DNA from 2 places in the Lysinibacillus sp. OL1 genome. Region 1 is predicted to be linked to the other one. Evidence: predicted binding sites of a transcription regulator. Region 1 holds the regulator's gene; the other holds the start of a gene.
What was found. The regulator CtsR, encoded in region 1, represses protease genes until heat stress. The targets are predictions, from matches to a motif close to ATGGTCAATAAAGGTCAAACA.
Positions count from the first base shown of each region.

Region 1 (3,431 bases):
CTTCAATGCCAGCTTCAATCATTTGAGGACTAATATCAATGGCTTCTAACGCTTTCGCAGCAATACCGCCGCCTTCACGTATAAGCCCTAATAGAATATGCTCTGTACCGATAGATTCGTGCTTCCAACGAATAGCCTCTTCCTGAGCAAGCTGTAATACTTTTTGCGCGCGTTGTGTAAAACGATTAAACATCATATAAATCCTCTCCTTTTTCCCCATTTATAGGCTTATTCGCATGTTCTTGAGATAATGTCTCACGAAGCATCTCCGCTCGTACACGATCCCGTTCAGCAGGTGGTAATGCCTCACCTGCATAGTGCTGTAAAAAACCTGGTTGCATACTAACAACACATTCATTTAAAGTCGTTGCTTGTATACCATCAATCAATTGTAAATCTACTCCTAAACGAACATTAGATAGGCAAGTAGCAGCTTCCTCACTTGTTAAAATTCTTGCATGTGTAAGGGTTCCTAAAGCTCGATATACGCGATCTTCTAGCGCAAGCTCTGCCTTTTCCATTAATTTACCTCTTGCATGCCGCTCTTTTTGAATAATCTTTTCGGCGACACTTTGTATATCTGCTAAAATATCTTCCTCTGTCTTCCCAAGTGTAATTTGGTTAGACACTTGATAAACATTCCCTAAATTTTCGCTTCCTTCACCATATATACCTCTTACAGTCATTCCTAAGCGTGTCATGGCATTTATAATTTGATTCATTTGCCCAGTTAATGTAAGGGCGGGTAAATGCATCATGACGGATGCTCGTAGACCCGTACCAATATTCGTTGGACAGCTTGTTAAATAACCAAAAGTATCTCGAAAAGCATACGGTAATACTTTCTCTAGGATACGATCAATCTTATTTGCTTGTTCATAGGCACTTTGAAGTTGAAAACTTGCTGTCATACATTGAATGCGTAAATGATCCTCTTCATTCACCATAATGCTAACGGATTCGTCTTCAGAGAGTAGTATAGAGCCCACTTGCTCTTTTTTAGCCAGTTGCGGGCTAATCAAATGCTTTTCTACAAGAATTTGACGCTGTAAAGGGGTTAAATCCTTTATAGCAAAATAAGCATAATCATTTTGAAGAGTTGGGCTATCGCTGATTGCATGTGTAACGGCCTGTTCCACTTGCAGTGCCTCATTTTCTGAAAACGCTAATGGAAAACGATAGCCATCTAAATTTCGTGCAAGGCGGATCCGTGTACTAATGACGATATCTGAGTAATCATCTTTGATATGCATCCAAGTTGGTGTCGCACGCTCTAAAAACGATTCAATCATCATGTCACATCACCACCTTCAAATTGTAGATGCTTCTCTAGCTCTTTGACTTCATCACGTAGCTTCGCCGCTTCTTCAAACTGTTCTTCATCTACGGCGGATTTCATACGCTTGCGGATATCTTCTATTTGCTTTTTAATAACATACACATTACTGCGAGCACCAGGCATTTTTCCAATGTGTTGTGGACCTGCCTGAATACGATTAAAAAGCTTTGGCAAATGATCTCCAAATGTGTCATAACAGCTTGGGCACCCGAATTTTCCTTCTTTTAAAAATTGCTTATACGAAAATCCACATTGTGGGCATGTTTGCTGTTGTGGTTGTACCTGTTGTTTTTCCCCCACCTTTTGCCATGTAGGAGAGCCAAACCAGTTAGACAATAACTGTTGAATAGATACTGGCTCTTGTTTAAACTCTGCATGAAATGGATGGAATTGTGAGGCGCAGACGTCACAATAATGATGCTCTACTTTTTGCCCACTTTGAACTTGTGTTACTGTAACTGTCGCATTACGTTGTTTACAATGTTCGCATATCATTTCCATCACCTCACTATTTTTGTTGTTCGTATTTTATTGTTGTCAGCATTGCTCGCAATATTTTTGATCGAATGACATCTCTTAATGGGAGATGCAAGTCGATCGTGGAGCGATCAATTGCTGCTAACATTAATTTCGCTTCTCGCTTGGAAATTACCTGCTCATCAATGAGTCGATAAACCAAATCTTCTGCCATTGTTTGTGATGCCCCACCTTCAATTTGCCTGAGAACATCGTCGATTAAATCAATCTGTGAATTCGCGCGGACACGTAAAATTCGAATGTATCCACCACCACCACGTTTGCTCTCAACAAGGTAACCCCGCTCGGCAGTAAATCTTGTATTAATAACATAATTTATTTGTGATGGTACACATTGAAATTTATCAGCGATTTCACTACGTTTAATTTCAATATGCCCTTCTCCACCTAATTCAAGTACTTGCTTTAAGTAACCCTCTATGATGTCTGATATATTACGCATTTTAGGAATACACCTCGCTTGCTTCACTGACTTTGACTATCTTTGACTTTCTTTGAGTATATTATACAAAACGCTTGAAAAAAATTGCAATGATTTCGCCCATAGAAAAGTGGAAAGTCTTGAAAAAGGCTTTTTAAGAGCCGAAAAGAGCCCTTTTTCGATTATTTGTTTACGGTTTAATAATTTCCTTATACACCTAATGTACCCTTATTCGTCATAGAAAAAACGCAAGCATATGCAACTAGCATATACTTGCGTCTATGAAAATTATACCCAGCGACCAACAATTGGATAACGCCAAGGTTCATCAGACAATGCTTTTACGATACCGATGATCGGTACCACAAATACCATAATGCCGAAAATGATTAAAAATGGTAAGCCAATAAGGACAAAGCTTAAACCAACAGAGATAGCAATTAAAACACCCATGACAATTTGGAATAGCAGTGCTTGAATAGAAATTGCCTTTACTTCCTCATCCGAACTAATTAAAAAGAAAATAATGGGCACTAACCATGGCGCAAAAAATGCACTTGCGTGTATGATTACTTTAGACCATTTAGTCTCCATCTATATCAACCCTTTCTTTGAACTTTATTCTATGTTTTATGTACTACTATTTACGGAACTATACCCGCAATAGTTTCACATTAAGAAAGATTTTTTAAAATTTTTTTGAAAGGCTGTGAGGAGCGTTGGAATTTAACAACACATTAGCAAATGAATATGAAAAGGGTATTCGCCGTACATTGCCTAGTTATGATGCCATGCTACGTTTAATACAAACTTTTTATCATTCTAGGCTATCAGAAAATGCTAACATGCTAGTCGTGGGAGCAGGAAGTGGCAATGAAATTATACAGCTTGCAGAAGGAAGACCTCACTGGTCATTCACTGGCATTGATCCATCAGAATCCATGCTTACTATAGCTAAAGAGCGTTTACTCACTCTTCCTAATGATATGTCATTCCATCAGGCTACAATACTTGATGCTTCGCTGCCTTCTACTCAGTATGATGCGGCAAGTTGTGTTCTCGTCTTGCATTTTATTCATGATTATAAAGAAAAGCTCGAAACAATAACAGAAATAGCAAGACATTTGAAACCTG
Region 1 is NZ_SJDS01000010.1:139,738-143,168, reverse strand. It holds gene EW028_RS17650 (ATP-dependent Clp protease ATP-binding subunit) at 1-196, opposite strand, end outside; gene mcsB (protein-arginine kinase McsB) at 186-1,295, opposite strand; gene EW028_RS17640 (UvrB/UvrC motif-containing protein) at 1,292-1,834, opposite strand; gene EW028_RS17635 (CtsR family transcriptional regulator) at 1,848-2,318, opposite strand; gene EW028_RS17630 (DUF4870 domain-containing protein) at 2,586-2,891, opposite strand; gene EW028_RS17625 (class I SAM-dependent methyltransferase) at 3,017-3,431, shown strand, end outside.

Region 2 (3,431 bases), on a different contig from region 1:
ACTTACACTATGCATACCAATTGGTGCATAAAGGGGTGCGTGTCCTATTGCCAGATGCAAAATTTCATGGTGAGCGTAGCGAAGGCCTAACAGAAATGCAAATGAATTTAAATTTTTGGGACATTGTTTTAAATTCTATTCATGAAGTTCAACAATTATATGATGAATTAAAGAATAAAAATTTATTAGCTAGTCATAAAATTGGCATAGGAGGCACTTCAATGGGTGGCATCGTGACATCAGGCTGTCTGAAACTTTATGATTGGATACAAACAGCTGCAATATGCATGGGTGCACCTGGTTTTATAAAATTGGGTGAATACCAATTGCAACAATTTGCTAAAAGCGGAGTTAACTGGCCGATGTCAGAGGAAGACGTAGAAAAAATTAATGAAGCCCTTGCTAAATATGATGTCAGTTTAACACCAGAAAAATTCGCGGGTCGCCCTGTATTCTTTTGGCATGGAGAATTAGATAAAACAGTTCCTTTTCACGAAACGTATAAATTTTATGAAACATTACGGGAATACTATGAAGCAAACCCTGAATATTTAAAGTTCATGGTTAACAAAAGGGCTGGACATGCTGTACCACGTGACGGTATGCTAGCAGCTACAACATGGCTTGCACAGCATTTGGCATAACAGGGTGCATCTGCTATGATAAGGTTAACACTATGATGGAAGGAGAAATACGAATGGATCAGGATATGAAAGATAGCATGTTAGGTGCTTTAGAAAACGTAATTGATCCTGAGCTTGGCATTGATATTGTCAACTTAGGTTTAGTATATGATGTGGAATTAGATGATGAAGGTGTTGCAACTGTTACGATGACACTAACATCTATGGGCTGTCCACTTGGTCCAGTCATTGTGGATCAAGTGAATACGGCGTTAGGTGAACTTCCAGAAGTGAAAAGTACAAATGTTAATATTGTATGGAATCCGCCTTGGTCGAAAGATAAAATGTCACGCTATGCCAAAATGGCATTGGGCGTACGTTAAAATGGCTTATTTAAAACCCTGCTTATTTTTCAATAAGCAGGGTTTTTGCTTGTAACGAAACTAATCGATACGGCATATTTGTAATGGACAATTTTCACAGGCAATTTCATTTTTTAAAAATTGTAAATCATGAATGGTAATAAATCCTTTATCAAAAGTGATAATCTCATGTTTTTTTAAATCATTCAGCATACGATTAATCATTTCCCGACTTGTCGCACACAGATTTGCAATTTCTGTATTTGTTAGCTGAAAATCAATAAAAATCGAGTCATTTTCTACAGGTTTACCATACGTATTGGACAGCCGAATGAGCGTTGAAAATAGAGCACCTTTTTTACCGTTTAACACTAAATCGCGCAAACGACTCTGATGCTTTAAGTTTTCTGTTTGTAGCCACTTCATGTATTCCACCATAACTGTCGGCTGCTCTTCTAGTAAATGCTCCAAAGATTTACGACTCAAAACATACAACGTAGAGGGTTCTAAAACTTTGGCAGTCATTGAATTATAGACGAGATTACAAAATAACGAACCTTCTCCTATTATGCTGTCAGGGCCACAAATACGAATGGTTAATTCCTTACCCGTCTCGGATTCTTGGCTAATCGAAATAACACCTGATTGGATGTAATAAATTTCTTTTGCCCGTTCACCCTCTAGAAAAATTTTATTTCCTTTATTCACTTTGATAAAAACACCGTGGTTTTGAAAAAGTTCTTTAATTTTTTCAAACATATTATCCATTAAAACCATATCTCCAACACATCGCTTTCTTTTTGTAATAAATGGCGATTATTACAAAAGGATAGTGGATTTCGATACTAAAACATAGAAACATACCATTATTATAACGTAAACTTCCATAATAAGTGAAAAAATTTTAGGACGATTTCTTTGCTAAGCATTGTCGAGTGATGTAAAATAAAGTTAGTCAAAAAAGGTCAAACTTTTTTAATGAATAAGAATGGGTATATAAATAATGAGAAATATGAAAAAAAGGAGTGCTAGCTATGCAATTTCAACAAACAGACAATAAAAAACCATTAGAACAATTTGGGCGCAATTTAATTGAAGAAGTAAAAAACGGCAAGATGGATCCTGTTATCGGGCGTGATGAAGAAATTCGAAATGTAATTCGTATTCTAACACGTAAAACGAAAAATAATCCTGTATTAATCGGTGAACCAGGAGTTGGTAAAACGGCAATTGTGGAAGGTTTAGCACAGCGTATTGTTAAAGGTGATGTACCAGAAGGCTTGAAAGAATGTGTATTATATGAATTAGATATGAGTGCGTTAATCGCTGGTGCAAGTTATCGTGGACAATTTGAAGAACGCTTAAAAGGTGTGCTAAAAGAAGTAAAAGAATCAGAAGGACAAATCATTCTATTTATTGATGAAATTCATACGATCGTAGGTGCAGGAAAAACAGATGGCGCTATGGATGCAGGAAATATGCTAAAACCTATGCTAGCACGTGGTGAATTACACTGTATTGGTGCTACTACCTTAGACGAATATCGTATGTACATTGAAAAGGATCCTGCCTTAGAACGTCGATTCCAGCAAGTACTAGTACGTGAGCCATCTATAGAGGATACGGTATCCATTTTACGTGGTTTAAAGGAACGCTTTGAATTACATCACGCAGTACGTATTCATGACAGAGCAATTGTTGCGGCAGCAGAACTATCCAATCGCTATATTACAGAACGATTTTTACCTGATAAGGCCATTGATTTAATTGATGAGGCTTGTGCAATGATTCGTACAGAAATTGATTCAATGCCACAGGAATTAGACGCAGTCACACGTCGTATTATGCAGCTTGAAATTGAGGAACAGGCATTGCGTAAGGAAAAGGACGAGGCAAGTAAAAAACGTCTGGAGCAATTACGCGAAGAATTAACTAAGTTAAAAGAATCATCTAAGGGCATGCGACAACAATGGGAAGCAGAAAAAGAAAAACTACACGATATTCAGAAAAAACGTGAAACATTGGATAAATATCGTCGTGATCTAGATGAGGCAGAAAGTAAATATGATCTAAATAAAGCTGCTGAATTACGTCATGGTAAAATTCCAACACTTGAAAAAGACATTCAGGTACTTGAAAAGGAATTAGAGAACGGTGCAGAATCTCGTATTTTACGTGAAGAGGTAACAGCAGATGAAATCGCTGCAATTGTTTCACGTTGGACAGGAATCCCTGTAACAAAATTAGTAGAGGGTGAGCGTGAAAAACTATTACGTTTAAAGGATACATTACATGAACGTGTGGTTGGACAAGATACAGCAGTTCAATTAGTGACAGAAGCGGTATGGCGTGCACGTGCAGGTATCAAAGATCCACACCGACCTATTGGTAGCTTTTTATTTTTAGGTCCAACTGGTGTAGGTAAAACAGAACTTACCAAGGCACT
Region 2 is NZ_SJDS01000013.1:72,453-75,883, reverse strand. It holds gene EW028_RS19990 (prolyl oligopeptidase family serine peptidase) at 1-644, shown strand, start outside; gene EW028_RS19985 (metal-sulfur cluster assembly factor) at 698-1,006, shown strand; gene EW028_RS19980 (Crp/Fnr family transcriptional regulator) at 1,067-1,753, opposite strand; gene EW028_RS19975 (ATP-dependent Clp protease ATP-binding subunit) at 2,020-3,431, shown strand, end outside.
Region 2: a site for CtsR is predicted at 1,937-1,957, ahead of EW028_RS19975 (ATP-dependent Clp protease ATP-binding subunit). Genes of this name have one in related genera too.